One region of the Kitasatospora sp. NPDC091276 genome, then DNA from elsewhere that is predicted to be linked to it. Evidence: riboswitches for the same ligand, from Rfam matches in the RefSeq annotation. Region 1 holds a riboswitch; each other region holds the start of a gene.
The links. A riboswitch is a leader RNA that binds a small molecule or an ion and turns the genes downstream of it on or off. The one in region 1 is predicted to bind cyclic di-AMP.

Region 1 (9,822 bases):
TCCGGTGATCATGGCGCCACCGCGCGGGGTGCGGGTGCGGTTCAGCCGGACCGGCGAGACCGCGGACGAGCTGATCCGCCGTCTGGTGCGGGCCGAGCCGCAGGGCCGTCCGGTGGTGGTGGTGTCCACCGACCGGGAGGTCGCGGAGGGCGTGCGGAAGGCCGGCGCGCGCCCCGTGGCTTCCGTTCTGCTGCTGAACCGGCTGGCGCGGCCCTGACGGCTGCCGCGGCGGGATGACGCCTGGTCAGCGCCCGGTTTGCGGTGGTGTGCACATCCAGTGGAGCCTGCGGGGGAAGTGGAGTTCACGCCTTCGGGGGAGTGGCAAAACCCGTGGATCTTCCCTAGGGTGTGGCGTCAAACCTATTTTCCGGATTCTCACCTGATCGGGTGAGGCCGATGGAAGAAGGAGCAATTCCCTTGGCCTCCCACCGCCGTCCCAAGCAGCCGAGCCGCGCCCGGGTCTCCGTGCTCACCGCTGCCGCGGCGACCGCGGTCGCCCTCTCCGCGCAGGTCGCCGCGCACGCCGCGCCCCAGCCGAGCAAGAGCGACGTCAAGGCGCAGATCGACCAGCTCCAGCAGGACCAGGAGCAGGCGGCGGAGAAGTACAACGGCGCCAAGGAGCGGGCCGACCAGCTCCGCAAGCAGTCCGACCAGCTGCAGGACAAGGTGGCCCGCAGCCAGGACGAGATGACTCAGCTGCAGACCGGCCTGGCCGGCGTGGCGGGCGAGCAGTACCGCACCGGCGGCATCGACCCGTCCGTCCAGCTGATGCTCTCCTCGGACCCGTCGGGCTACCTGGAGAAGGCGTCCAGCGCCCAGCAGGCCAGCGCCAGCGAGTCCGAGGCGCTCAAGGGCCTGCTGGACCAGCAGCGTCGGCTGGACCAGGAGAAGTCCGAGGCCGCCGCCGTCCTGGCCTCGCTCGACTCCACCACCAAGGACCTGAACCAGGCCAAGACGGACGTCAACCAGAAGCTGAAGGCCGCGCAGGACCTGCTGAACTCGCTCAGCGCCTCCGACCGCGCCGCGCTGCGGGCCCAGCAGCAGCAGGACGACCGCGCCTCGCGCGGCAGCGACCGTGCCGACCTCGGCAGCCTTCCGCAGGCCGGCGGCTACGCGGGCGTGGCCGTGGCCAAGGCGATGAGCAAGCAGGGCTCGCCGTACGTGTGGGGCGCCACCGGCTCGACCACCTTCGACTGCTCGGGCCTGATGGTCTGGGCGTACGGCCAGGCCGGCGTCTCGCTGCCGCGCACCTCGCAGGAGCAGGGCAACGTCGGCACCAAGGTCTCGCTGGACCAGGCCCAGCCGGGCGACCTGGTCATCTACGGCGCCGACCGGCACCACGTCGGGATGTACATCGGCAACGGCATGGTGGTGCACGCGCCGCACACCGGCGACGTGGTGAAGGTGATGAAGGTCGACGCGATGCCGATCAACACGATCCGCCGGGTCTGACGGCCCGACACGCCCGGAGGGCCCCGTCCGGGCCTGTGATCCACGCCACCCTCCGACCGGGGGTGGCGTTCGGGTTTTGTCCGCAGCGCGAGTCCCCGGTGAAGAGTGATCAGCTTTGCGTACGGCGGTGATCACTATGTGTCATATTCACAAAAGAACTTTGGTCTTCTTCCGTCTTTTTTCTGACAAGGATTTGAACGGATCACGGTTCAGTTACTAGGGTCGTGCCCCGAACCACCGCACTCCCGATCGCCCAGCCAGGGTGACGGCGGTGGTTTCCGTCGAGTTCGTGACGCAGCGGGGCGGGCCCAGTGCCTGCCCGACGGGGAGCCCAGCAGTCGGGGGTGCTGTCGAACGGAGCCGGGGAACCACGTTCCTCCGGGGTGAATCGGCGCCAGGTCGGCCGGTGGAACGGCCGTGAGGCGTCGTAGGGCACGCTTCCGGCCCGAACCCGTCAGCTCACCCGGTAGACGGCGTAGGAAGAAGGAGTCCGCCTTCGTGGCGTCCCATCGTCGTCCCAAGCCCGCCAGTCGCACCCGGGTCTCGATCCTGACCGGCTTCGCCGCGGCGGCCGTCGCGCTGTCCGCGCAGTCCGGCGCCCACGCCGACCCGCAGCCGACCAAGGACCAGGTCAAGGAGCAGGTCGACCAGCTCAACGAGCAGGCCGAGGTCGCGACCGAGAAGCTCAACGCCGCCCAGGAGAAGCAGCAGCAGCTGCAGAAGCAGGTCACCGACCTGCAGGACCAGGTGGCGCGGCAGCAGGGACAGGTGACCGACCTCCAGGGCGGCCTGGCCGAGATCGCCGGCGAGCAGTACCGCAACGGCGGCATATCCCAGACCGTCCAGCTGATGTTCTCCGCCAGCCCGGACACCTTCCTGAGCCAGGCCGACACGCTGAACCAGGCCGGCGGCACCCAGAAGGGCCAGCTCAAGCAGCTCCAGGACGAGCAGCGCAAGCTCGACCAGGTGCGCTCCGAGGCCCAGGGCAAGCTCGCCGAGATGGAGACCACCACCCAGCAGCTGAAGAGCGCCAAGGACGAGGTCCAGGGCAAGCTCAAGGCCGCGCAGGACCTCTTCAACACCCTGTCCGAGCAGGAGCGCCAGGCGATCCGCGCGGCCGAGGAGAAGGCCGCCGCCGAGGCCAAGGCGAAGGCCGACGCCGCGGCGAAGGCCGCCCAGCAGCAGGCGGCGGCCCAGCAGGCCGCCGACCGCTCCTCCCGCGACAACAGCCGCACCGACCTGAGCGCGTCGCAGGCCCCCGCCGCGCCGGTCACCAAGCCGAGCGCCGGCAGCTCGCGCGGCGCCGCGGCGCTGTCCATCGCCGCCTCCAAGATCGGCAGCCCGTACGTCTACGGCGCCTCCGGCCCCGGCTCCTTCGACTGCTCGGGCCTGATGGTCTGGGCGTTCAACCAGGTCGACGTCTCGCTGCCGCGCACCTCGCAGGAGCAGGCCCACGCCGGTACCCGGATCGGCACCGACCTCTCCCAGGCCCAGCCCGGCGACCTGCTGATCTTCTACGGGGACGCCCACCACGTCGGCATCTACGCGGGCAACGGCCAGGTGCTGCACGCGCCCAAGCCGGGCGCGTCGGTCCGCTACGAGGCCGTCGGCAACATGCCGCTGACCTCCATCGTGCGGGTCTGATCCCCGCTCAGGCCCTCCCGGGCCCGGCCTTCCACCGCGGAAGGCCGGGCCTGCGGCTTTTCCGGCGCCTCGGACTGATGTCCGATTGCGGGTCAAATATTCGGGTTGGCGGGGGTTTGGACTCGGTTGCCCGGACTCGCTAACGTCTGCCACCGGACTCCGCTTCCAGGGCCGCCCGCGTTGGGGCGGCGGCGGGGCCCCACCGCCGGATCGGAGCCGCTGCCGCCATGCCCGTGCACCGTCGTTCCCAACTGCTCGCCCGTGCGCTGGTGCTGACCGCAGCCGCCGCCACCGCCCTGGGTGTGACGACGGGCGGCAGTGCCCAGGCCGCCCCCGCCACGCCGGACACGCCCACCCGCAAGGACGTCAAGGCGCAGGTGGAGCAGCTCTACGGCGAGGCCGAGCAGGCGTCGGAGAAGTACAACGCCGCCCAGGAGGCGCAGCAGCGGCTCCAGGGCGAGACGACCGTCCTCCAGGGCGAGATCGCCGTCGCCCAGGACCAGCTCAACCAACTGCGCGGCGACCTCGCCACCGTGGCCGGCGCCGAGTACCGCGGCGGCGGCATGGCCCAGACCGTCCAGCTGATGCTCTCCACCGACCCGGAGGGCTACCTGTCCCGGGCCCGCACCCTCGACCAGGCCGCCGAGCGGCAGCAGGAGACCCTGCACGAACTGGCCACCCGCCAGCGCCGGCTCGACCAGCGCCGCACCGAGACCGCCGGCAAGCTCGCCGAACTCGACCAGGTCCGTCGCTCGCTCGCCGACAGCAAGCAGCAGATCCAGCAGCGGCTCACCCAGGCCCAGCGGCTGCTCAACAGCCTGGGCGTCGTCGAGCGGGCCCGGATGGCCGCCCAGGACGCCCGGGAGGCCGAGCAGCGCGCCACCCGGGGCACCGACCGGCTGGACCTCGGCACGGCCCCGCCCGCCTCCGAGCGCGGGGCGGCCGCGCTGGCGGCCGCGGTGCGGATGATCGGCTCGCCCTACCTCTACGGATCCACCGGGCCCCGCGCCTTCGACTGCTCCGGTCTGATGTACTACAGCTGGCGGCAGGCCGGAGTGACCCTGCCGCGCACCTCGCAGGCCCAGGCGTACGCCGGGCAGCGGGTCAGCCTCTCCGAAGCGCGGCCGGGAGACCTGGTGATCTTCTACCGGGACATGCACCACGTCGGGATGTACGCCGGCGGCGGGGTGATCGTGCACGCCCCCTACCCGGGCGCCAAGGTCCGCTACGAGAGCGTCAACGCGATGCCGGTCGCGGGGGTGGTCCGGCTCTGAGCCCGGCACCGTCCGACCCCGACGCCCCCCACCCGATAGACGGCGCCCGCCGGACGCTGTCCCGGCGCGGTGCGCTGCTGCTCGCGGCCGGCGGGCTGGCCCAGCTGTCGCTGCCGCCGGCGGCCCCGGCGGCCCCCTCCGCGGCCGGGCGGGCGTCGGACCGGTGGGCGTCGGACCGGCGGGCCGAGGTGGCCGCGCTGCTGGACGCGCGGGCCCGGGCGCTGCCCTCCTGGTCCGGACCGGCGGCGATCGAGGCCGGCTACCACAACCTGGTGCTCGGCGCGGACGGCGGACCGGAGCGGCTCACGGCCGCCGCCGACCTGGCGGTCCGGATCACCGGGTACGACGACTACCCGGTGGTGTACCCGCGCCGGATCGACCTGGTCCTGGTCGGCGGCGGCTGGCGGGTCGACCGGGAGGAGAGCGCGAGCGGGCCCCCGGCGCTCTGGGACCTCGGCTCCGCCCGGTCCGCGGCGGGCGCGCACTGCCTGGTGCTCGGACTGGCCGACGGGCCCGACCCGGCCGGTCTGGTCGCGGTGGCCGACCGGGCCGCACCCGCCGTGAGCGAGGTCTGGGGCACCGGCTGGGCGGGCCGCCTGCTGCTCGAAGTACCCGCCACCGCGGAGCAGTTCGCCCGGCTGCTGGAGGTCGACCCGGCGGGCTGGGCGGGCATGGCGGCGGTCACCTCGGCCGCCCCCGGCGCGCCCTGGCACACCCCCGCCGACCGGGTGCTGGTCAACCCCGGCACGTTCGGGCGGCTCAGCGACTTCGGCCGGCAGGTGGTCGTCACCCACGAGGCCACCCACGTCGCGACCAGGGCCGACACCCGGGCCTGGACACCGCTCTGGCTCTCCGAGGGCGTCGCCGACTGGACCGCCTACCGGGGCTCCGGCCGGCGCCCGCAGCAGATCGCCCCCGAGCTGGCCCGGGACGTCGCCGCCGGCCGGCTGCCCACCGCGCTGCCCGCCGACCGGGACTTCACCGCGGGGGCCGACGGCATCGCCCAGGCGTACGAGCAGGCCTGGCTCGCCTGCGAGCTGATCGCCCGGCGCTACGGGCCCGAGCGGCTCGTGGCGTTCTACCGGGCGGTCGGCGCGGCCGACGGGCAGGGGGAGGACCGGGACCGCCGGCTGGACCGGCTGCTCCGGGCCGGACCGGGCGTCGGCCTGGCCGAGTTCACCCGGCTCTGGCTGGACGAGGTGGCCGCGCTGCGCGATTGAAGGCGCGCGTCGTTCAGCGCCGCTGCCTGGCCGGGGTGCCGGGCCGGTCGATGCCGTCCAGCAGGTCCTGCTCGTAGGCGATGCCGGGGCGCACCGGGTAGGCGCCGGCGGGCACCGGCTCGGGCTTGGCCAGCACCACCGTCGCCGGGAGCTGTGCCGGGCCGCGGGTGGCGCGCCAGAGCCGGACGCAGGAGAGCACGGTGGCGGCCAGCAGCAGCAGGTTGCGCAGGCTGAGCACGCTGACGCCCCAGGGCTCGCTGGCGAGGATCCGGCTGAACATCAGCGGGAACTCGGCCAGCGTCAGCGGGCAGGCGAGCAGGATCAGCAGGGCCACCGGCCGCTGGCTGCTGCCGCGCACGGTCAGGCAGACGGCGGCGACGCCGATCAGCCAGACCAGGTACTGCGGGCTGATCACCCGGCTGGTGACGGTGAAGATGAGCAGCGCGCTGAGCGCCGCGTCGTACATGGTGGCCGCGTTGCGGCGCTTGGCGGTGAAGCGCCAGAGCAGCAGCCAGGCGAAGCCCAGCACGGTGCCGGCCATCATCACCTTGCTGATCACGGGGACCCACGGCCCGAGCATCTCCGGGGAGCCGTAGTTCATGGTGACCCTGCCGTCCCAGGCGTCCGCGAGCCGGGCGAAGTGCAGTGGCAGCGCGCCGAGCGACTCCACCTCGATGCCGCGTTCCTTCTGGAAGGCGAGGAAGCCGAAGGCGCCGTTCATCCCGGCCGCGAGCAGGAAGCCCACCGAGACGGCGGTGGCCGCGGCCAGCGTCCAGGCGCGGCGGGTGCGGCGGCCGGAGGGGGTGCCGATCAGGGCGAGCAGCGGCCAGATCTTGATGATCCCGCCCAGGCCGAGCAGCATCCCGCCGATCGCCGGGCGGCGGATCAGCGCCAGCAGGCCGGCCAGGGCGATCGCGGTGACGATGATGTCCAGCCGGTTGTAGACCATCGGGCCGAGCAGCGGCACGGCCACCACCCACATCCAGGCGCCGGTCAGTGCCCGGCCCCGGCGCAGTCCGGTGCGGACCAGCAGGGCGGTGGCGGCGACGTCGGCGATCCCGCAGATCACCCAGAAGGAGACCAGGTACGACCAGGGCAGCAGGCCGGGCAGCAGGATCACCAGGGCCGCGCCGGGCGGGTACTGCCAGGTCACGTCGTCGAACGGGAAGGTGCCGGTCTGCAGGACGCCGTACCAGGCGTGGTAGATCATCCAGACGTCGGCGGTGATGTCCCCGCCGAGCCCCTTGACCACGCCGGTCATCAGCAGCACCAGCACCGTCCGGGTGGCCACCCAGGTGGCACCGAGTGCGGCGAGCGCCCCGAACGGGCGGCCGGGGGCACGGGCCGGCTCCTGCCGGGCGGCCGGCGTCGGGCCGGGGCCGGCGGCGCCGCTGGGTGTACCGGACTCGGTGGCCGGGGCCAACTCCACTGCGCTCCCTCGTTCGTCTCGGACGTCCCACCGGAGGCGCCGCGCGACGGACGCCCGGGCGGTCGGAGGGGCGGGCGCGGCACGCTTGGCCGGGCCGCCACCGGCCGCCTAGGTACTAGGACTGACCCGGGGGTGAAACGGTTGCCGTGCGCGGATCCGTTCCCGGCGGGTCATGGTGTTGACCTATCGTACGGATCACCCAGCGGTACACCGAGCACCCCCCGACAAGCGAGCCGTGGCCTGAATGCACCGAACCTTGATCGTCACCAACGACTTCCCGCCCCGCCCCGGCGGCATCCAGGCCTTCGTGCACAACATGGCTGTACGTCAGCCCGCCGGGAGCATCGTGGTGTACGCCTCCACCTGGCGGGACGGCAGCGAGGTGGCCCGCTTCGACGCCGAGCAGCCGTTCCCGGTGGTCCGGGACCGGACGAAGGTGATGGTTCCCACACCGCGGGTCACCCGGCGGGCCGCCGAGATCCTGCGGGCGGAGAAGTGCGACTCGGTCTGGTTCGGCGCCGCCGCCCCGCTCGGGCTGATGGCGCCCGCGCTGCGCCGGGCCGGTGCGGAGCGCCTGCTCGGCATGACCCACGGGCACGAGGCCGCCTGGGCCCAGCTGCCGGCCGCCCGGCAGTTGCTGCGGCGGATCGGCGCGGGCACCGACGTGCTGACCTACCTGGGGGAGTACACCCGGTCCCGGATCGCGGGCGCGGTCGGGCCGCAGGCCGCGGCCCGGATGGTGCAGCTGCCGCCGGGCGTGGACGAGACGACCTTCCACCCGGGCTCGGGGGGCGCCGAGGTGCGTCGCCGGCTCGGGCTGGCGGACCGGCCGGTGGTGGTCTGCGTCTCCCGGCTGGTGCCGCGCAAGGGCCAGGACACGCTGATCGAGGCGATGCCGCAGATCCTCGCCGACGTGCCGGACGCCGTGCTGCTGATCGTCGGCGGCGGCCCGTACCGGGCGGACCTGGAGAAGCTGGCCGACGCCAAGGGGGTCCGGGCCTCGGTGCGCTTCACCGGCGCGGTGCCGTGGGAGGAGCTGCCCGCCCACTACGGGGCCGGGGACGTCTTCGCGATGCCCTGCCGGACCAGGCGCGGGGGGCTGGACGTCGAGGGCCTGGGCATCGTCTACCTGGAGGCCTCGGCGACCGGTCTGCCGGTGGTCGCCGGTGACTCCGGCGGCGCGCCGGACGCGGTGCTGGAGGGCGAGACCGGGTACGTGGTGCCGGGCGGCTCGGCCGCCGCGGCCGCCGAGCGGATCGTCCGGCTGCTGGGCGACGAGGAGCTGCGGCGGCGGATGGGCGAGGCCGGGCGGCGCTGGGTGGAGCGCTCCTGGCGCTGGGACCTGCTGGCCGGGCGGCTGACCTCGCTGCTGGCGGCCTAGACCCGGGTCCGGACCCGTGAGCGGGCCCCGTCTCCTTCGCCGGAGGCGGGGCCCGTACCCGGCTACTTCTGGTAGATCGCCTCGATGTCGGCGGCGAAGTCCTTCAGCACGAGGTTGCGCTTGAGCTTGAGGGAGGGCGTCAGGTGGCCGCTCTCCTCGGAGAACTCGGTGTCCAGCAGGCGGAACTTCTTGACCGCCTCGGCGTGCGAGACGGCCGCGTTGCCGTCGTCCACCGCGGCCTGGAGGGCGGCCAGCAGGTCCGGGTCCTGGCTCAGCTCGGCCACCGTGGCGGTGGCGGGCTTGCCGTTGAGTTCCTTCCACTTGGGGAAGAAGTCCGGGTCGACGGTGATCAGGCAGGCCACGAAGGGCTTGCGGTCGCCGACCACCATGACCTCGCCGACCAGTGCGTGCGCCCGGATGCGGTCCTCGATCACGGCCGGGGCGACGTTCTTGCCGCCCGCGGTGACGATGATCTCCTTCTTGCGGCCGGTGATGGTCAGGTAGCCCTCGGAGTCGAGCGAGCCGAGGTCGCCGGTGGCGATCCAGCCGTCCTTGAGGGTGTCGGCGGTGGCCTGCGGGTTGTTCCAGTAGCCGGTGAAGACGTGCGGGCCCTTGAAGAAGACCTCGCCGTCCTCGGCGATCCGCACCGAGGCACCGGGGACCGGCTGGCCGACCGTGCCGATCTTCGGCTTGTCCCACGGGTTGAAGGCGGTGGCCGCGCAGGTCTCGGTCAGGCCGTAGCCCTCCAGGACGGTGAAGCCGATGCCCCGGTAGAAGTGGCCCAGCCGCTCGCCGAGCGGGGCGCCGCCGGAGATGGCGTGGGTGGCCCGGCCGCCGAGGGCCGCGCGCAGCTTGCTGTAGACCAGCTTGTCGAAGACCGCGTGCTTGATCCGCAGGCCCAGGCCCGCGCCGCCGGCGTCCAGCGCCCGGCTGTAGGCGATCGCGGTGTCGGCGGCCTTGTCGAAGATCTTGCCCTTGCCGTCGGCCTGGGCCTTGGCGCGGGCGGTGTTGTAGACCTTCTCGAAGACTCTCGGCACGCCCAGGATCAGGCTCGGCTTGAAGGCGGCCAGCTCGGTGGTGACGTCCCTGACGTCGGAGACGTGGCCCAGCTTGATCGGCGCCATCGCGGTGGCGATCTCGGCGATCCGACCGAGCACGTGGGCCAGCGGCAGGAACAGCAGGACGGAGCTGTCGCCGGTGCGGAACAGCGGGGCCAGGCGCTCCACCACGTTGCCGCACTCGGCGAGGAAGTTGGCGTGCGTCAGCTGACAGCCCTTCGGGCGGCCGGTGGTGCCCGAGGTGTAGACGATGGTGGCGATCGAGTCGGCGGTCGCGGTCGAGCGGCGCTCCTGCACCGTCTCGTCCGGGACGTCCTTCCCGGCCTCGGCCAGCGCGGCGATCGCGCCGCCCTCGATCTGCCAG
Region 2 (9,822 bases), on a different contig from region 1:
GCCGGTCCGGATAGCGGCGCCCGGAAAGCTGCTGCTCTCCTCGGTGGAACTGGTGGTCGACGGCGGCGAGACGGTGCTCGCGCCGGACAGCACCGGCTGGTGGGCGGTCTGACGTGGTTGCAATAGGCTCTGGGACCGTGACTACGGCGCGACTCTCAGACATCGCGGCGCAGGCGGGGGTCAGCGAAGCCACCGTCTCCCGCGTACTCAACGGCAAGGCGAACGTCTCCGCCGCCACCCGGCAGACCGTGCTGGCGGCGCTCGACGTGCTCGGCTACGAGCGGCCGACCCGACTGCGCCAGCGCAGCGCCGGCCTGATCGGGCTGATCACGCCGGAGCTGAGCAACCCGATCTTCCCCGCACTGGCCCAGGTGATCGAGCAGGTGCTCAGCCGGCACGGGTACACCCCGGTGCTGTGCACCCAGACGCCGGGCGGGTCCACCGAGGACGAACTGGTCGAGATGCTGGTCGACCGGGGCGTGGCGGGCATCGTCTTCGTCTCCGGGCTGCACGCCGACTCCACCGCCGACCACGACCGCTACGCCCGATTGACCGGGCGAGGGGTGCCGTTCGTGCTGATCAACGGCTACAGCGAGCGGATCGACGCGCCGTTCATCTCGCCGGACGACCGGGCCGCGATGTGGATGGCCGTCCAACACCTGGCCGAACTCGGGCACGAGCGGATCGGGCTGGCGGTCGGGCAGCGGCGGTACGTGCCGGTGCTGCGCAAGATCGAGGGCTTCACGGCGGCGATGCGCGAGGTGCTGGGACGGAGCCAGGAGGAGGCCGAGGAACTCGTCCACCACACGCTGTTCAGCGTGGAGGGCGGGCACGCGGCGGCCGGCGCGCTGCTGGACAAGGGCTGCACGGCGATCGTCTGCGGCAGCGACATGATGGCGCTCGGGGCGATCCGGGCGGTGCGGCAGCGTGGGCTGTCGGTGCCGCACGACGTCTCGGTGGTCGGCTTCGACGACTCGCCGCTGATCGCCTTCACCGAGCCGCCGTTGACCACGATCCGCCAGCCGGTCGAGGCGATGGCGACCGCGGCGGTGGACGCGCTGCTGGAGGAGGTCGGCGGAAACGCCGTCCAGCGCGGGGAGTTCATGTTCCAGCCGGAGCTGGTCATGCGCGGGTCCACGGGGGCCTGCGCGCGCTGAGGACGGTCAACGGACGGGCCCCGGAGAGCAGTTGCTCTCCGGGGCCCGTCGTGTGCCGCCAGGGTTCCGGGTCAGCCGCCAGTTGTCGGCTGTCACCCGTCGGTCGTGCTCAGACCCGGCCGGCGAAGTCCGGCGCCCAGTTGGCGACGGTCTGCAGGCGCACGCCCGAGCTCGGGTTGGCGGCCTCGACGTACTGGCCGCCGCCGATGTAGATCGCGACGTGGTAGACGCCGGAGTTCTGGCCGTTGTTGGACCAGAACAGCAGGTCGCCCGCCTGCAGGCTGTCCAGCGAGACGCGGGTGCTGGCGGCGGCCTGGTCGGCGGCGACGCGCGGGACGGAGACGCCCGCGGCGCGCAGCGCGGCCTGGGTCAGGCCGGAGCAGTCCCAGCCGCCGTTGCCGGTGCCGCCGTAGATGTACGCCTGGCCGACCTTCGACTGGGCGAAGGAGACCGCGGCGGCCATGCTGCCGGTGGCGGCCGGGGTCTGAGCCGGGGTCTGAGCCTGGGCGGCCGGCTTGGTGGCCTGGGCCTGGGGCTGGGCGGCCGGCTTGGCGTTCGCGGCAGCGCCGTTGGAGGTCTGGCCGGACTTCTGCGAGCGGTCGAACCAGGTGAAGTCCGAGCCGGACGTGGCCGACGAGCCGGAGCCGGACCGGTCGGCCTGAGCCGACTGCTGGGCCTGGCCGCCGTCCTTGAACGAGAGGCGCTGGCCCGGGTAGATGCTGTCCGGACCCTCGGTCAGGGTGCCGCGGTTGAGTTCGTACAGCCGCTGCCAGCCGCCCTGGAGGTTGTGCTTGTCGGCGATCGAGGACAGCCAGTCGCCGGAGGCGACGGTGTAGTCGTCGGCCTGGGGCTGGGCGCTGTTCTGGGCCTGGCTCTGGCCCTTCTGGGCCGAGGTGCCGTTGGTGGAGTCGGCGGGGGCCTGCGCCTGGTCCTGGGCCGGTGCGGCCGGCTTGGCGGGCTTCGCGGCCGGGGCCGGGGTCTGCGCGGGCTTCGCGGCCGGGGCGGCCGGCTTCGCGGCGGGCTTGGTGGCGGTCGAACCGGCAGCCGAGCCGGCGGTCGAACCGGCCGAGGTGTCGACGGCGGCCGGGGCGCCGCCCTTGGTCAGGCCGGCCTGGACCGAGCACACGGGCCAGGCGCCGGGGCCCTGCGAGGCGAGGACCTTCTCGGCGACGGCGATCTGCTGGTCCTTGGTGGCCTGGTTGGCCTGGGGGGCGTAGGCGGTGCCGCCGAAGGCGGCCCAGGTGCTGGAGGTGAACTGCAGTCCGCCGTAGAAGCCGTTGCCGGTGTTGATGCTCCAGTTGCCGGTGCTCTCGCACTGGGCGACCTTGTCCCAGGTGGCGACGGAGGCGGCGGAGGCGGTGCCGGAGGTGAGGCAGGGGATGGTGAGGCCGACGCCCGCGACGCCGACGGCGGCGATCACGCGTCGGGTACGACTGGACAGACGGGTGCCGTTGGTGGGCAGCATGAAGACGCAGTCCTCTCCCACGCCTGCGAGGTGAGCTGTCGGATTCGGGCTGGAGTTGCCCGGCCGCGCTGTGGGCGCGGCTTCACCCCTAGCCCTGGATCGTTCCGGGGAACGGTCCGGGGCGACTTACCTGTGGGTCCCCCGCTCCTGCCGTGGTGCGTTTTCGCGTTGCCAGGACATCCGACGGCAGGACTCGGCGTCGCGGATGAACTGGGTTCGTGTGGCCACGAACGGGGAGCACGTTAAGCAGACTTAAGTTCAAACTGCAAACACCTGTGACGCGCATCACAGTTTGGCGAGAACGGTCGTTCCCCTCGCTTTTCATGATCGGAAATGACCGATTTCCGGCAACCCCGCGAAGGGTGCGCGCAACTGTCTGCGCTTCAGGAGGCGGGTGACGGTGGGTCGGGTCGCCCGGGGGCCCGTCCGTCGGGAGGGCGGCGTGTCCGCACTGTGGTCGTCGGGGGATGTGTCGAGCGATGGTGAACAAATATGGACAGAACGGACATCGCACCTATTCGTTCTTTAACTCCCTTACGGGACAAGCGGGAAGGGCCCGGAACGTAGCCGTTCCGGGCCCTTCCCGCGTGCGGTGACCGCTACTGCTGGCCGGCCGACTCCTCGGCGGCGGCGTGAGCGGCGTGACCGCCCCGGCCGGAGTGGTCGGCGTGGGTGCCCTCGGCGGCCTCCGCCGCCTCGGCCTCGGCCTGCGCCAGGGCCTCGGGGGAGGGCGCCGGCAGCGCGGCCAGGTAGGTGGAGGCGATCAGCTGGCCGACCGTGGGGTAGGCGCCCAGCGGAGCCGCGGACGGGCAGCCGGTCTCCTCGGCGGCCGTGGCGAGCAGCTCGGAGTCGGCCTCCGGCCCGATCACCAGCGGGGCCAGCGCCGGGCGCTGGGAGCCGGTCTCCTTGAGGTGGTTGACGGCCGCGGCGACCGAGCCCGGCACGTCGAGCGCGGCGGGCACGACCGGGACGGCCAGCCGGGCCGCCAGCAGGACACCGGTGATGCCGGCCGCGGCGGCGGCCTCCTCGCCGCCGACGGTGGTCAGCACGACGCCGTCCGCGGCGGTCGCGATGGCGAACAGCCGGGCCCGGTCGGCACGCGCCAGGCCGGCCTCGGACAGGCGCACGTGCACGGCCTCGGCGAGCAGCGGGTGCGGGCCGAGCACGTCGGTGACGGGGGCTCCGTACTCGGCGGCGAGGGCGTGGAGTTCGGTCAGGAATCCGTGCGGGCCGGGTACCAGCGGCACCAGGACCGGCGCGGGCAGGCCGGCCTCGGCGGCCATGGCCAGCAGTTCGGCGACGGTGCGGTCGTCGCTGTCGGCGCCCTGGGCGGCTTCGCCCGGGAGGTAGCCGACGGCGGTCTGGATGCCGCTCTGCTCGCTGCGGACGATCGACAGCAGCTCCTCGACGACCGAGCGGGACTCGGGCCCGGCGGTCGCGGGCACGGCGAGCACCAGGGCCGGGGATCCGGCCGGGATCTCGGGGCGCTCGGGGCGACGGTGGCGCCCCCGCGCACGGGAGCCTGGAGTGCGGACGGGCAGTGGCGCGCCCGGGATGGCTGCGGTGCTCATGCCGGAGATCGTAGGACATCGGCCCGTCAGGCCTGCATTCGGCTGCCGTTCGAGTTTCACGTGGTCATGGCGGGTGCGCCGCGCTCCCGTCGTGTCCGTCCGGGCGGTTTGCCCGCAATCCGGACATATCTCACCCAGCCTTCGAGCGATCACCGCTGGTTGCCCTGACGTGTCCGACGGGGCGTCGAGTTGCTTCTGTGGCGCGTGAGATGTCTCACAGCCAGGAGGTCGCCTGACGGAGGGTCACGAAGGCGCGACTCCGGGCGCCTGAAGATCAACATTCAGCGGGGAGCCGCTCACGGCCGGTTATCGAGAATCTGGCGATTCACTCGGCTATGTCCGTTTACGTACCGTCAGGAGAAGGGTCCGTGAAGAGTTCAGAACTGCCGGTGAAAGGCCTCGTGCACCTGCAATGTCCCGTGCTGATGCACGTGCACAGCAGCTATCATCGCGTCAAGTGAGGCGTTGTGCCGGGCCGGTACGGGGCCGGTCCGTTCGTTCGGCGGGTGCCGGGAGCGCCGCGCTGGACGACCACTCCGGAGCTCTTCGGGAGATTTCTATGCACGACTCGCAGGACACGTACGGCTCGTACGACACCTACAACGGGATGGCGGCCGCCGACCTCAAGGGGGTTGTCTGGCAGAAGAGCCTGCACAGCAACTCCCAGGGGAACTGCGTCGAGTTCGCGGCCCTGCCGGGGGGCGATGTGGCGATGCGCAACTCGCGCTTCCCGGAAGGTCCGGCGCTCATCTACACCCGGGCCGAGATCGCCGCCCTGCTGCTGGGGGCCAAGGACGGGGAGTTCGACCACCTGGCGGTCTGACCGGCCGTCGTCCTGCCATCGGGGGGCCGTCGTGGGTACTGACACCGCGACGGCCTTTGTCTTGTCCGGGGCCGGTCCGGGGCCACACGACGGGCGCTCTCGCGACGGGCGTTCTCGTGGCCGACCGTGCGCAGGTGCGGCGGGTGGTCCCGCGCACGGTTGGGGGCCCGGACGTGGACGGGAGTCGGGCCGCCGGGGTGCCCGGCCGTCGGTCCGGCCGGCTCGTCCGGGAGGCAGGCCCGGGAATCGTCGTGGGAATCGCCCTGAGGGCTGGGCCGGAGCCCGTGGCGCACCTGTGCCAGGCCCGTCGATCCGCTCCGCGGAGCCCGGGGTGCGGTCCTCCCGGGGCCTCCCTCGGCCGGCCGCGCGCCGCCTGGCGCTAGGCCGAGCGCCGGTGCCGTCCACCGAGTTCGGAACCGGTGGCCGGCTCCGCCTCGAACAGGGCCCAGACCACCTTGCCGCTGCCCAGCGGGTGCCAACCCCAGGAGCGGCTGAAGGACTCCACCAGGTGCAGTCCGCGGCCGGACTCGGCGACGAAGTCCGCCTCCCGGGCGACCGGGCCGATGCAGCTCGGGTCGCTCACCGCGCAGACCACCTGGGGAGAGCGGTGGACCAGGCTTATTCGGATCGGCAGCCGTCCCTCAGGGGTCGGCTGTATGGGAAAGTCGTACTCGCCCTGGACGCCACCCGCAGGGTCGGGCCGTGCGCCGATCGCATGCCGCAGTGCGTTGGTCACCAGCTCCGAGGCCACCAGCGCGACGTCGTCGAACAGCTCCATCAGGCCCCAGCGCTGAAGAGAGGTTCTGGCGAAGTCGCGCGCGGTTCTGACGGCTTCGAAGCGAGGAGCGAGCGTACAGGTGACCACATGGGGGTCAACCGCCAAAGCCGTACCGGTGCTCATGAAGAGCTCCTCCCATAAGGGGGCGGACACGGCTGGACCCGCCGGGGTCATGCCGGTCACCTCCGACTCGCTCGGCCGCTCGGCCGCCCCCTCGACCAGCGCGCGCGCACACGAACCCCCGGTGGCGCGGGGGAACGCTGCCGGGTCGGTGCACGGAGTCGCGCGTGGGGTCGACGCGGAGCCCGCGGGAATGCCAGGGATGTGCAGGTGCACGTGCACCATGGTGGTGTGCGCTCACTGCAGATGCAAGAGTCGATTCACGTGCAGTCGCACTATTGGCATATGCAAGCGCCGGATGCACGTGCATCCTGGTGTGTGGAGTGTGGAACTGATAGGAACATCCGTCAGTATCGGCACCGTGAGCGCTCAACTGATGGCAGACTGTGCGCTGTTTGCCCTAGGTGGAGGTTTCGACCGCATGACCACAGTTCAGCCGGGCGGCGGCTCGATGGTCCGCCGGATCCTCCTCGGTTCTCAGCTGCGTCGCCTGCGTGAGACGCGAGGCATCACGCGCGAGGACGCCGGCTACGCGATCAGGGCCTCGGAGTCCAAGATCAGCCGCATGGAACTCGGCCGCGTCAGCTTCAAGGAGCGCGACGTCGCCGACCTGCTCAGCCTCTACGGCGTGGACGACGGCCTGGAGCGGGAGGCACTGCTCGGGCTGGTCCGCGAGGCCAACAAGTCCGGCTGGTGGCACAGCTTCAACGACGTGCTGCCGGGCTGGTTCCAGACCTACGTCGGCCTGGAGGAGGCCGCCCAGCTGATCCGCACCTACGAGGTGCAGTTCATCCCCGGACTGCTGCAGTCCGAGGAGTACGCACGGGCGGTTTTCGGCCAGAGTCGGCCGGTCGTCAGCGAGGAGGAGATCGAGCGGCGGGTCAGCCTCCGCCTGCGTCGCCAGAAGCTGCTGACCGAGGGCGCCAGCCCGCGACTGTGGGCCGTGATCGACGAGGCCGCGCTGCGCCGCCCCGTCGGCGGGCCCAAGGTGATGCGCGGCCAGGTGCAGTACCTGATCGACGTCGCCGAGCAGGCCAACGTCGTGATCCAGGTGATGCCGTTCCGATTCGGCGCGCACGCGGGGGAGTCCGGGGCGTTCACGATCCTGCGCTTCCCCGAACAGGACCTCGCCGACGTCGTCTACCTGGAGCAGCTCACCAGCGCGCTGTACCTCGACAAGCGGGACGACGTCGACGCGTACATCCAGGTCATGGAGCGGCTCTGCGTGGACAGCCTCACGCCCGAGCGGACCGTGGACCTGCTGGCGTCGATCCTCAAGGAGCGCTGAGGCGAACTCCCGGCAGAACGTACGGGTCCGGCGACCCGCGATCGGTCGCCCGGACACCCAGCCGCCGTCCACCCGCCGTCAGCCGCGGGCCGGCGGCCGTTCGCGTTCCGGCGGCAGGGCCTGCGGCGGGGTGCCCAGTTCCCAGGGCAGGTCGTAGCGGCGGAACAGGTCGGCCCGGATCAGTGCCAGCGGGAGTTCGGCGCCCGGCAGCAGCACCCCGATGCAGCCGCCCATCAGCGCGCTGCGCAGCACCGCGTGCTCGGCGGCCGGGTCCGGCGCGCCCCAGTCGAGCAGCAGGCCCTGGAGGATCGCGCCGAGCTGCTGCTGCTCCGGGTCCTGGACGAAGGCACCGGAGTCCGGGTCCAGGATCAGCGCGAGGTGCGAGCGCATCACCCGCGGGTGCTCCAGGGCGAGGGTGAGGACCGCGTCGATCGCGCGGGCCAGCCGGGCCGCCGGCGTGGCGTCCGGGGCCAGCTCGGCGAGCGCGCCGGAGAGCGACTGGTGCATCATCCGGTGCGTCGCCGACTGCATCAGCAGCCGTTTCCCGTCGAAGTAGTAGGAGAGCAGCCCGCGCGCGAGCCCGGCCCGCTCGGCGATGTCGGTCAGCGTGGTGCCCGCGTATCCGTGCCGGTCGACCAGTTCGACGGTGGCTCGCATGATGCGCCGACGGGAGCGTTGCCGCATCTCCTCATTGACCGAATCCCCGCGAGGTGCCATCGTGTCTGCTCCGAACGTTCGTTGGCTCCGGGCCAATATACTGGCGGAGCCGGTAGTCGCACCGTGAAACCGCGCGCCGGTGGGCGCCGCTCGGGCGCCCGGTACGAAGACGGCCGGCTCCACCAAAACGGGGGTTTGGTGGAGCCGGCGCCATTGTCCGACGGCGGGGGCCGGGGCCCGGCCCGGGCGGCGGTCGACGGTCAGCGGTTGGTCAGGACTTCGGTCCGCGCCGCGCTCGACCCGACCGGGGGGTAATCGTAGTCCGGCACCGGCGCGGGAGCTGACGTCCGCCGCCGGTCGACCAGGGCGCCCACCGCGGCGATCAGCAGGCCGAACAGCGCGACCGCCGTGACGAACACCAGGGCCGGCCGGTAGCCGTCCAGCTGCGCCTGCGGGCTGTCGCCGCCGGCACTGCCGGCGGCGATCATCGCGGTCGCGCCGGCCAGGACCACCGCGGTGCCGACCTGGATCGCGGTGTTGACCAGGCCGGAGGCCAGGCCCTGCTCCTCGTCGCCCACCCCGTCGGTGGCGGCGATGTTCACCGAGGGGAAGGCCAGCGCGAAGCCCACGCCGAGCAGCAGCATCGAGGGCAGGACCAGACCCAGGTACGAGCTGTGCTCGTCCAGCCGCAGGAACAGCGCGAACGCGCCGACCAGGGCCAGCAGGCCGATCGGCAGCAGCCGGCCGGTGCCGAAGCGGTCCACGATCGGGCCCATGAACGGTGCCGAGAGCGCGATGAACGCGCCGGCCGGCAGCAGCCCGAGGGCCATCTGCAGCGCCGACCAGCCCAGCAGGTGCTGCAGGTAGAGCGTGACGACGAACTGGAACCCGCCGTACGCGCCGGCCATGGCGAAGGCGATCACGTTGGCCCGGGCGACCGAGCCGTTGCGGAAGATGCCGAGCCGGACCAGCGGGTGGGCGGTGCGGCTCTCCACCAGCAGGAAGGCTGCGGCCAGTGCGGCGACCACGACCAGCGAGCCGACGGTGCGCAGGCTCAGCCAGCCGACGCCCTGCGCCTCGGTGACGGTGAACACCAGCAGCAGCACGGTCGCGGTGCCGGTGATCGCACCCAGCACGTCGTAGCCGCCCTTGGCGCGCTCCTCGGCGGGGCGGGGGAGCAGCCGGACCGCGAAGAGCAGGGCGAGCAGTGCGACCGGAACGGGCATCAGGAACGTCCAGCGCCAGCCGACCGAGGTGAGCAGCCCGCTGAGCACCAGGCCGAGCGAGAAGCCGCTGGCGCCGCAGGTGGTGTAGATCGACAGCGCCCGGTTGCGGGCGGGGCCCTGGGCGAAGGTCGTGGTGATGATCGACAGGCCGGCGGGGGCGGTGAAGGCGGCGCTGACGCCCTTGAGGAAGCGGGCGGCGATCAGCAGCCCGCCGTCGTCGACCAGGCCGCCGAGCAGCGAGGCGGCGGCGAAGACGCCCAGGGCGACCAGGAAGACCCGGCGGCGGCCGAGCAGGTCGGCGGCGCGGCCGCCGAGCAGCAGCAGGCCGCCGTAGCCGAGCACGTAGCCGGAGACCACCCATTGCAGGGCGGAGGTGGAGAGGTGCAGCTCGGAGCCGATGGACGGGAGGGCGACGCCGACCATGGAGACGTCCAGGGCGTCCAGGAACATGGCGGCGCAGAGCACGATCAGGGTGCCCCAGAGGCGGGGTGTCCAGCTCAGCCCGCTGGTTGACGGGGCGTCGGGTGACGAGGCGGTCGCGGTGGTCATGGGGAGGACAGTACATGCGTGTGCATTCAATGCAAATGAATAAGATGTGAACACATAATTTTACGGCGCACGTGCTAGGGTGGCACCGTGGCTGATCTCGACTCCCCGGCGGAGGCCGGTCTCGTCGCGCAATGGCGCGACCTGCTGGCCCGGCATGCCGCCACGGCCTGCATGCTCGATCGCGAGCT
Region 3 (9,822 bases), on a different contig from region 1:
CTGGACCTGCGGGACGTTGACGATGTCGGCGAGCATCCAGCCGAGATCAGGGGTGGTGGTCATGGAACTCTCCGGAGCGCTGGGGAAGTCGGGGGGAAGCGGGCAGGGAAGGGTCGGGCTGGGCCTGGGCCCGGGCGGCCGATCGGCCGCTGGCGGTGCCGGCCTGGAACATCGCCATGAACGCCTGCGCGTCCCGGGCCGAGCGGTACGGCGGGGCGGGCGGCGGCGCGGGAGAGGCGTGCTGGGCGGGGCGGGCGGCGCGGTCGCGTCGGTGGCTCCGGCGGGGCAGCGGCGGCGGGGTGTCGGCGGCCGCGGGGGGTCGGCCGGTCGGCGGGGTCTCCACCAGGGGGTGTCCGGCGGGGTGTCCGGTCGGCCGGAGGTCGGTGCTGAACGCCCGGTCGTCCGGTCCGAGGCCGGGGACGGTGGGCGGCAGCGGTTCGGTGAGCAGGGCGTTCGGCAGCATCACGACGACGCGGACGCCGCCGTACGGCGAGGGCGCCGAGCTGAGGGTGACCCGGAAGCCGTACTGCTCGGCCAGCCGGCCGACCGCGGCGAGGCCCAGTTGCGGCACCTCGCCGAGCCGGGAGACCTCCAGGCTGGTGCCGCCGGCGAGGGCGGCGGCGGCCTTGGCGACGGCCTGTTCCGGCATGCCGACGCCACCGTCGTCGATCTCGATGACGGCTCCGTTGTGCACCGGCATCAGGGTGACGAACACCTGGGTGCTGGGCGGGGAGTAGCGGGTGGCGTTGTCCAGCAGCTCGGCGACGGCGTGGATCAGCGCCTCGGCGGCGGCGCCGACCACCGCGGTCTCGATCCGGCTGCGGACCACCACCCGCTGGAACGGCAGGATGCGGGACTGGGCGCCGCGCACGACGTCCTCCAGCGAGACCGGCTCGGGCCAGTGGCGGCCGGCCCGCGCGCCGCACAGCACGGCCAGGGTCTGGGCCAGCCTGGCCTGTTGGGCGGCGGCGTGGTCGGCCTTGAGCAGGCCCTCCAGCAGCGCCGGGTCGTCGTGGGTGCGTTCCATCTCGTCGAGCAGGGCCTGCTGGTCGTGGGCCATGACGAGGATGCGGCGGGCGACGCTGAGGAAGGCCCGCTGGGTGGAGGCGGTGAGTTCCTGCTCCTGCTGGACGGCGGCCAGGTCGGCGCCGCGGCGGGAGAGTTCGGCGCCGAGCTGCTCCTGGAGCCGGGCGAGGTCGCGCCGCAGCCGGTCGGCGCGGCGGCGCTGGGTGACGGACACGGCGCGGTACCGGGCGGTGGCCACGAGGGCGAGGGCGGCGAGCACGCCGGTTGCCGTTGCGCACCACTGAGTCATCGTCACGCCGCGAATTCTAGGGTGATGATCCTACGAAGGTGTGAACGGATCTCGCCAAGTGACCGGATCTCGTCAATATCCAGTCAATACGGCGTCAAACCGGCGCCGTTCGACCGCGATCCGGGCGGCCCGAGGACGTTCGTCCCCGGTGGGGCGCCTGCGGCGCGTCGGCCGGGCCGGGCGGGAGATGGCCGAGTCACGTCCTGGGATGTGTGGGGAACGTGCGCACGGTGTTACGGAAGGGGCGACGTCCGGTGCAGGAGCAACAGCGCCACGTCGTCCGGCCGGGACCGCCGCTCGGTCACGTTCAGCGTGAGCAGGTCGGCCAGCCGCTCCAGCGCGGGCGCCGCGCCGGCCCGGGCCGGGCCGGTCTGCCGGGCCCACAGCTCCAGCCCGCCGAGCATCCGCTGCACCGACTCGTCGTAGTCCTCCTCGCGGTCCTCGACCAGCCCGTCGGTGTACACCAGCAGCGTCTCGCCGACCGCCAGCCGGCCGGCCGTCAGCGGGTACGGCTGCCCCGGGTCCACGCCCAGCGGCGGCCCGCCCGGCAGGTCGAGCTCGACGGCCCCGGCGTCCGCGATCCGCACCGGCGCGGGATGCCCGGCCCGGGCCGCGGTCAGCGCGCCGTCGGCCGGGTCCAGGGCCAGGAAGAGGCAGGTCGCGAACAGGTCGGTGTCCAGCTCGGTCAGCAGCCGGCTGGTCCGGGCCAGCGTGGCGGCCGGATCGTGCCCGTCCGTCGCGTACGCCCGCAGGCCGCTGCGCAGCTGGCCCATCACCGCCGTCGCCTCCGCGTTGTGGCCCTGGACGTCGCCGATCACCAGCCCGATCCGGCCGTCCGGCAGCCTCAGCAGGTCGTACCAGTCGCCGCCGATCTGCATGCCCTCGGTGCTCGGCAGGTAGCGGGCGGCACTGGCGATCCCGGGCAGCCGGGGCAGGGTGCGCGGCAGCATCGCGCGCTGCAGCTCGGTGGCGCGGTGGTGGTGGGTGTCGTACAGCCGGGCCCGCTCCAGGGACTGCGCCAGGATCCCGGCGAAGGCCGAGTACAGGGTGCGGTCCTCCCGGCCGAACGCCCGCTCGGCGGAGAAGGTGATCAGGCAGGAGCCCACCTGCCGCCCGGAGGCGACCAGCGGCAGCACCGCCCAGGAGGCCGGGGTGAGCGGGCCGTGCCGGCCCCGGCCCGTGTCGGGCTCGCTGAACAGCGGGGCCGAGCGGGTCAGCGCGTGCTGCATCACGTTCTCGGAGAGGTCCGCCAGCCGGGTCAGCTCGGTGCGCCTCGGCCCGCCGTACACGGTGTGCGAGACGGGCAGCAGCCGGCCCTCGTCCACCAGGTCCAGGACGATGCTGGCGGCGCCGAACGCCGGGCGGGCGACGTCGGTGACGGCGGTGGTGACGTCCCGGACGGTCACCGCCCGCGACAGCGACCGGGTGAGCGCGAGCAGCAGTGCCGTCCGGGCCCCGCCTGGGGTGGCCTGCTCCTCGGCCTGCTCCCGGGGGTGTTCCCGGCGCTGGTCCCGGTCCTGGCCCTGGGCCCGGCCCTGGTCCCGGTCGGAGAGCAGCCCGGCGACCCGGACCGGCCGGCCGTGGACGTCCAGCATCACCTCGCCGGTCTCCTCGATCCGCGCCACCTTGCCGCCCCCGCGCAGCACCCGGTACCCGATCCGGTACCACCCGCCGGTGGTGAGCGACTCGGCGAGCGCGGCCTGCACGTCCGGCAGGTCCTCCGGGTGGACGATCCGGTCCAGCTCCGGAGCGGAGCCGTCGGCGGTGGCGGGCTGGCCGGTGACCCGGAACGCCGCGGCGTCCCAGTAGCTCTCGCCGGTGACCAGATCGCGCTCGAAGGCACCGTGCCCGGCCGCCCGGACGGCGAGCGACAGCATCGGGTGGGCCAGCCCGGCGGGGAGGCTCCCGGCCCCGTCCGGCGGTGCCCCGGCCGGATCCTGGGGTATCCGGGCGTCCGCGTGGTCGAGCAGGTGGGACAGCCGGTGGGCGCAGGCCTCGCCGATGGTCTCCAGGACGTCCAGGTCGCGGCGGGGGACGGTGCCCCGGTGGGCCAGCGCGAGGGCGAGGACGCCGACCGGCCGCTCGTCGACGACCATCGGCAGGGCGATCACGGCGACCATGCCGGTGCCCATGCCGACGTTCTTGTTCGGGTAGTCGACGCTGGTGTGCTCGGGACTGAGCAGGTAGGGGCGGCGTAACCGCAGGGCCATCGCGGCGGGGAGGTCACTGGCCGGATCGACGGTGCTGTAGCGCTCGTGGGCCCAGTCCGGCAGCCCGTGCGAGGCGGTCAGCCGGAGCATCCCGGCGGAATCCAGCAGGTAGAGCGCGGAACCCTCGCCGGTGATCCACCCCGGCCCCTCGGCGAGGACGGTGCCGAGCAGTTCGGCGGCGCTGGTGCAGCCGAGCAGTAAGCGCACGCAGCGCATGGGGCTGCGGGCGGTGGGACTGCTGCGCGGCGTCCGGCTCTCGTCCTCGGAGGGGGGAACCCACGGAGAGCTCAGGTCCATCGGATACCCGGCCTTTCCGCTCTCGGGGGGTGGGTGCCCTCTGGGTGCCCGAACGGGCACTTAATTCTTAATACCTTATTTCTCAAGCGGGTGCTGAAGCGGGTGAATGGTGGCCCAGACGGCGCACCAGCACCAGCGTCCGGTCGTCCGCCGCGTCCCGCGCCACCGTCCGGACCAGCCGCTCCGCCGCACCCCGGGTGAGCTGCTGCTGCGTCCGCCACGGCCGCACCACGGGCTCGGCCGCCGCCAGCAGCCGACCCACCCCCTCGTCCAGATCCCGACCCGGCACCTCCACCAGGCCGTCACTGAACAGCAGCAGCGAATCGCCCCGCCGCAGCCGCCCCGACACCGCCGGATACAGCGCGCCCGACACCAGCCCCAGCGCCGGGCCGCCGTGCCCCGACCGCGCCCAGCCGCCGCCGTCCGCCCGGCGGAACTGCGCGGGCGCCGGATGGCCGGCGTTGAACAGCAGGTAGTCGCCCGTCGCCGGGCGCAGCGCGAGGTGCACCGCCGTCGCGAAGTCGTCCTCCCAGCCCATCCGCACCAGGTGGTCGTTGGCCGCCGGCAGGAACGCCTCCGGCGGCACCCGCCCCAGCAGCATCGCGAACGCGCCCGACAGGTGCGTCGAGCGGGCCGCCGCCCGGCTGCCCTTGCCCGACACGTCCACCAGCAGCAGCTCCAGCAGATCCTCCTCGGGGCGGTGCGCGCACAGCAGGAAGTCACCCGAGAACGAGGTGTCGCCGGCCGGCGCCAGCGCACTGTCGAAGTGCCAGTCGAGCAGCCGCTCCGGAAGCCGGGCCAGCGTCCGGGTGTGCTCGGCCAGCTCCAGCAGCATCGAATCGCCCTGGGTCCCGCGCAGACCCAGCCGGTGCCGGAACCGGTTCGCGGCCAGCACCGTCACCGCGGTCGCGGCCAGTACCAGCGTCACCCCGATCCGCACCCCGAGCGGATCCCGCACCACCGCCCCCAGCACCCCGCCGGCCAGCGCCGCGCACACCAGCACCAGCAGCTGCCCGCGCCGCAACAGCAGCCCGCCGACCACCAGCGGCAGCACCAGCGCCGACGGCGGCCAGCTGTACGGCAGCACGATCGGCAGCACGCTCAGCACCGCGGTCACTCCGAGCAGCACCCCCAGCGCGTACCGCGCGGCCCGGGCGTTCCCGTCCAGCAGCCGCAGGTACCACCGCCGCGCCCTCGCTATCGGTGCGGGCACGTGGACCTCCGCCAAGGGGTCGGCGGTCCCCTGTCATGACCACCAGTCAGCCCGGCCACACTAACCCGTCCGCCCCCACCACCCCCAGGCCCGCTGCCTGCCCGCCGCACGGGAAGTCGGCGGGTCCGACTTCCCGCGCACGCCTCACCCGGTGCGCCGGCCGTTCCGTCGTCGGGGGAGACCGGGCGGGTCGTGCCGCGGCCGGTGCGGTGGCCGGCGTCTCAGGGGGTGGGCCAGGTGCGGAGCCCGGTGGTGAGGAGGGTGATGAGGCGGCTCTGGGTGGTGGCCAGGTCTTCGGCGAGCTGGAAGCCGCCGCCGATGGAGAGGGAGGCGAAGCCGTGGGCGACGGAGCGGACGGTACGGGCGGCGTGGATCGCCTCCGCGCCGTCGAGGCCGTACTCCCGCAGGACGGCGATGATCACCCCGACGAGCCGGCCGGCCGCGCGGGTGAGGTCGTCGTCCGGCTGCGGGGCCTGCGGGAGGGCGTTGTAGCGGTGCGGGTACTCGGTGGCGTACGCGTGGTAGGCGCGCAGGACGGTGTCGACGGCGTCGTCGCCGCTGCGGCCGACGGCGGCCTCGGCGAGCCGGTCGGCGAGTTCCTCGGTGACCCGGACGGCGATGAGCCGCCGCAGTTCGGCGAGGCCGCCGCTGACGTGCTTGTACAGCGACGGGGTGGCGACCCCGGCCCGGGCGGCGACGGCGGCCAGGGTGAGGGCGTCGGCGCCCTGCTCGTCGATGAGGGCGATGGCGTGGTCGACGACCTGCTCGGGGGTGAGTCCTACTCGGGGCATGGTGTGGGCTCTCCGTCGGTGGAAGGCGTACGTGGCGGGGCGTGGCGTGGCGTGGCTGACGTGGGCGGGCGGGGCTCAGGCGAGGTCGGCGAGGAAGGGCAGCAGGGCGCCGGCGGTGGCCTGCGGGTTGTCGGCCATCGGGTAGTGCCCGGATCCGTCGATCATGACCTTCCGCGCGTTGAGCGCGGCGGCCTGCCGGTCGGCGACGGCTTCCGGCTCGGGGAAGTCGGGGTCCTTGCTGCCCATGATGACGAGCGAGGGGCAGCGCACGGCCGCGGTCCAGCCGACGGGCGCGGAGTCCCCGCTGACGTGTCCGCGGGTGGCGGTCTTGCGGCCGGGGGTGCGCATGGCGGCGACGAGTCCGGCCACGTACGGGTCGAAGTCGGCGGGCTTGGCGCCCGGGTAGGCCAGCTTGCGCTGGTAGAGGCCCCAGAAGGCGGGCGAGTGGACGGTCAGGAAGCCCATGACGCGGAGGGCGCCGCGCATGAGGGCGCCGGGCGGGGGGTTCTCGACGAAGGCGTCGATCAGGGCGATGCCGGCGACCCGCTCGGGGGCGTCGCCGGCGGCCTTGACGACCGTCGCGCCGGTGTAGGAGTTGCCGACCAGGACGGCGCGGTCGATGCCGAGGTGGTCGAGCAGGGCGAGGACGTCGGTGGCGATGGCGGCGGGGGAGTAGTCGTCCCAGATGATCGAGGATTCCCCGAAGCCGCGCAGGTCCATGGTGACGACCCGGCGGCCGGCGGCGGCCAGCAGCGGGCGGAGGTGCCGGTAGGCGGCGCGGGTGTCGAGCATTCCGGGGAGCAGCACGACGGGGGCGCCGTCGCCCTGTCGGGTGTCGTCGTAGGCGAGGCGGCCGCCGGTGACGTCGAGGTACTGGGTGGTGGGGGCGCTGGTGGCGTTCACGGTGGGCCTCCGGAGGGTTGCCGGTGCGGGGCTTCGGCGCTGCCGCCGATAGCCTTAAAGCTAAGGCTAATAGCCTTAGCCGTCAAGCCCTCGCGCCCTGCGGAGCGGGGGAGGTCGGCGGGGAGTGCGCGGATGAAGGGTCGTTCGTTGACGTTCGATCACGTGAGGTGGCGTCAACGGCGCTCAAGGGGGTGCAGGGGTGCCCAAGGGGAACAAAACGCCCGTCGTGCCCCGGAGTGCCCCGCCCGTCTCCGGTCGTCCCGGGCGAACGGCTTGGAATCAGGGCCTCCTAGGATTAACGTTTGATAACGCAGCGCGGTCGTCAACGCCGTACCCAGACGGCACCGTGCGCCGTCGCCTAATCCCGCCGACCGGCCTCCGGGCAGGTCAGGGAGCCGGGGAACCACGTTCCTTGGGGTGAATCGGCGGGGCTCCGGCCCGGCCGTAGGAGACCTTCCTGCTCCGAACCCGTCAGCTAACCCGGTAGGCGCGAAGGAAGGAAAGGAGCGCGCCTCCGTGGCGTCGACGCACACTCCGGCACACCCGGCCGGCCTTGCAGCAGGTACCCGGCTCCTCGACCACCCCGGCCCGGACGGCTCCGAGTACGCGGGCCCGGAGGCCGAGACCAACCGGCACCGGATGCCGCGTCAGGTCCGTGGGGCCTCCCCGCTGCTCGGCGTCACCGCCGTCGCCGCCACCCTGGGCGCCACCGGCTTCGCCTCCGCCACCCCGGCCGCCGCCCCCGCCATCGAGACCCCGGACGAGACCCCGGTCGCCCTCTCCGCCGACCCCGGCCTCGCGCTCGCCGCCCGCATCCAGCTGCAGGCCGACAGCCAGCGCACCGCCGCCGAGGAGGACGCCCGCGTCCAGGCCGCGAAGGAGGCGGAGGCCAAGGCCGCCGCCAAGGAGGCCGAGGCCAAGCGGGCCGCCGAGGAGGCCGAGCGGGCCAAGGCCGCCGCCCTCACCCTGCCGGTGCGCGACTACCACCTCACCGCCCACTACGGCCAGAGCGCCCGCTACTGGGCCCACCTGCACACCGGCCTGGACTTCGCCGCCGACACCGGCACCCCCGTCTACGCGGTCGGCCAGGGCACCATCACCTCGGCCGGCTGGTCCGGCTCGTACGGCTACCGGATCGTCGAGACCCTGCCCGACGGCACCGAGATCTGGTACTGCCACCTCTCCTCGATCATCAAGGGCTCCGGCAAGGTCGGCTCCGGCCAGCAGATCGGCAAGGTCGGCGCCACCGGCAACGTCACCGGCGCGCACCTGCACGTGGAGGTCCGCCCCGGTGGCGGCGCCCCCGTCGACCCGGAGACCTGGTTCCAGCAGCGCGGCCTCAACCCCTGACGCACCCGCGAAGCCCCGGCCGCCGGAACCAGAAGGCACCGCGGCCGGGGCTTCGCCGCGTCACTCCTGCGCCGGGTCCGCCGACTCCGCCGGGTGCGCCGGCTCCGCCGGGTGCGCGTCGAACTCCTCCTGCGCCGGGCCCGCCAGCCCCTCCAGGCGGGCGTCGAACTCCTCCTGCGCCAGCCCGGCCAGGTACGCGTCGATCTCCTCCTGCCCCGGCTCCGGCGCGAGGTCCGGGAACTCCTCCACCAGCAGTCGCGGCAGCCCGGGCACCGTCCACTCCCCGTACAGGTCGAGCGCGGCCTCCACCGCCGCCTCCTCGAACGCCCCGAAGTCCCCGGCCAGTTCGTCCGGCATCGGCCGGCCCAGCGCGGTCAGCTCGGCCAGGTTGCGGTAGCTGCGCCGCATCAGGCCCTGCTCCAGCAGCCGGCGCGCGCCGTCGGTGGCCATGCCGACCGAGATCACCCGGGTCGGGCTCCAGCCCTGCTCGTCCACCTCGTCCAGCCAGCCGGTCTGCGCCAGTGCGGCGAACACGGCCAGCCGCTCCTCCTGCGCCAGCTCCCGGAAGCCGGTCAGCCACTCCCGCACCGCCTCCGGATCCGCGACGTCCGCCCCGTACGCGTGCAGCAGCAGCGCGTACAGCCGGGGCCAGGTCACCAGGTCGGCGCGGCGCAGCAGCCCGGCCGCGACCTCGCCCTGCCACTCGGCCTCGGCGTGCAGCCGCTCCTGGCGCTTGGCGTTGAGCCGCTTGGCGGCCCGCTGGTGGTCGGTCAGCAGCCGGACGGCGGCGCCGTACGCCAGCGGGTCCGCCTCCGGTTCGGGTTGGACGTACAGGTAGAGCCGCTCGTACAGCAGGTGCTCCACCGCGTTCGAGGTCAGTTCGGGCCAGCCGTCGTGCATCCTGCCCTCGCCCAGCTCCAGCAGGGCCAGCACCGCGCGCAGCGGCGCTTCGGCCACCGGGGCGCGGTCCTCTTCCGCCGCCCAGGCGAGCAGGTCGGAGGCCCTGGTACGCGGGGCGAGCCGCAGGTCTTCGTCGTTCATAGCTCGAACGGTAACCGCTGGCCGGGAGTAGGGTCGGCTGCCATGGTCCCCGTACGACTCACCGGCCCCCGGCTGGCCATCCGCGAGTATCACCACACCGTCGGCGACGTGGACGCGCTGTACGGGCTGTTCAGCGACCCGGAGGTCACCCGCTACCTCCCCTTCGAGCCGCGCGACCGTGAAACCTGCGCCGACCAGATCGAGCTCTACCTGGAGGAGGCGATGGCGCCGGAACGGGACACCTACCGGCTGGCCGTCACCCGGCGCGACGACGCCGAGGACCCGGTGGACGCCGTGCCGATCGCCCACGCCTCCCTCACCCTCGGCAAGCACCGCTCCGCCCACCTCGGCTACGTGCTGGGCCGCGACGTCTGGGGCCGCGGCTACGCGGGCGAGATCGCCGGCCTGCTCTGCGAGCTCTCCTTCGAGGCCCTCGGCGTGCACCGGCTGGCGGCCCGGGTCGACGTGGACAACGCCGCCTCGGCCAAGGTGCTCCTCCGGCTCGGGTTCCAGCTGGAGGGGCGGGTCCGGCACGACCTCTACAAGGGCGGCGCCTGGTCCGACTCGTACCTGTACTCGCTGCTCGCCGACGAGTGGAGCGGCGCGACCGGCTGACGGCCCGGCGTGCACGTCCGGCGTGGACGTCCGGCGTGGACGTCCGACGCGGACCTGGGGGCAGGCCTGCCGGGTCAGGCCCGGGGG

Region 2: another riboswitch for cyclic di-AMP. It lies ahead of AB0O19_RS02000 (transglycosylase family protein); the one in region 1 lies ahead of AB0O19_RS09255 (NlpC/P60 family protein).
Region 3: another riboswitch for cyclic di-AMP. It lies ahead of AB0O19_RS20755 (M23 family metallopeptidase); the one in region 1 lies ahead of AB0O19_RS09255 (NlpC/P60 family protein).

The regions. Positions count from the first base shown of each region.
Region 1 covers NZ_JBFBFU010000006.1:9,584-19,405, forward strand. Annotated here, with positions in the region: gene AB0O19_RS09245 (NYN domain-containing protein) at 1-217, shown strand, start outside; gene AB0O19_RS09250 (NlpC/P60 family protein) at 418-1,452, shown strand; cyclic di-AMP (ydaO/yuaA leader) riboswitch at 1,791-1,940, shown strand; gene AB0O19_RS09255 (NlpC/P60 family protein) at 1,951-3,096, shown strand; gene AB0O19_RS09260 (NlpC/P60 family protein) at 3,324-4,370, shown strand; gene AB0O19_RS09265 (hypothetical protein) at 4,559-5,590, shown strand; gene AB0O19_RS09270 (glycosyltransferase 87 family protein) at 5,604-7,019, opposite strand; gene AB0O19_RS09275 (glycosyltransferase family 4 protein) at 7,264-8,400, shown strand; gene AB0O19_RS09280 (long-chain fatty acid--CoA ligase) at 8,463-9,822, opposite strand, start outside.
Region 2 covers NZ_JBFBFU010000001.1:465,476-475,297, forward strand. Annotated here, with positions in the region: gene AB0O19_RS01990 (glycoside hydrolase family 13 protein) at 1-112, shown strand, start outside; gene AB0O19_RS01995 (LacI family DNA-binding transcriptional regulator) at 138-1,157, shown strand; gene AB0O19_RS02000 (transglycosylase family protein) at 1,267-2,643, opposite strand; cyclic di-AMP (ydaO/yuaA leader) riboswitch at 2,630-2,792, opposite strand; gene AB0O19_RS02005 (hypothetical protein) at 3,222-4,193, opposite strand; gene AB0O19_RS02010 (DUF397 domain-containing protein) at 4,753-5,016, shown strand; gene AB0O19_RS02015 (ATP-binding protein) at 5,396-5,917, opposite strand; gene AB0O19_RS02020 (helix-turn-helix transcriptional regulator) at 6,336-7,202, shown strand; gene AB0O19_RS02025 (TetR family transcriptional regulator) at 7,281-7,859, opposite strand; gene AB0O19_RS02030 (MFS transporter) at 8,120-9,634, opposite strand; gene AB0O19_RS02035 (MarR family transcriptional regulator) at 9,722-9,822, shown strand, end outside.
Region 3 covers NZ_JBFBFU010000015.1:165,933-175,754, forward strand. Annotated here, with positions in the region: gene AB0O19_RS20725 (roadblock/LC7 domain-containing protein) at 1-63, opposite strand, end outside; gene AB0O19_RS20730 (sensor histidine kinase) at 47-1,315, opposite strand; gene AB0O19_RS20735 (SpoIIE family protein phosphatase) at 1,549-3,732, opposite strand; gene AB0O19_RS20740 (PP2C family protein-serine/threonine phosphatase) at 3,905-5,035, opposite strand; gene AB0O19_RS20745 (TetR-like C-terminal domain-containing protein) at 5,257-5,826, opposite strand; gene AB0O19_RS20750 (alpha/beta hydrolase) at 5,902-6,729, opposite strand; cyclic di-AMP (ydaO/yuaA leader) riboswitch at 7,075-7,233, shown strand; gene AB0O19_RS20755 (M23 family metallopeptidase) at 7,246-8,079, shown strand; gene AB0O19_RS20760 (hypothetical protein) at 8,140-9,120, opposite strand; gene AB0O19_RS20765 (GNAT family protein) at 9,163-9,735, shown strand.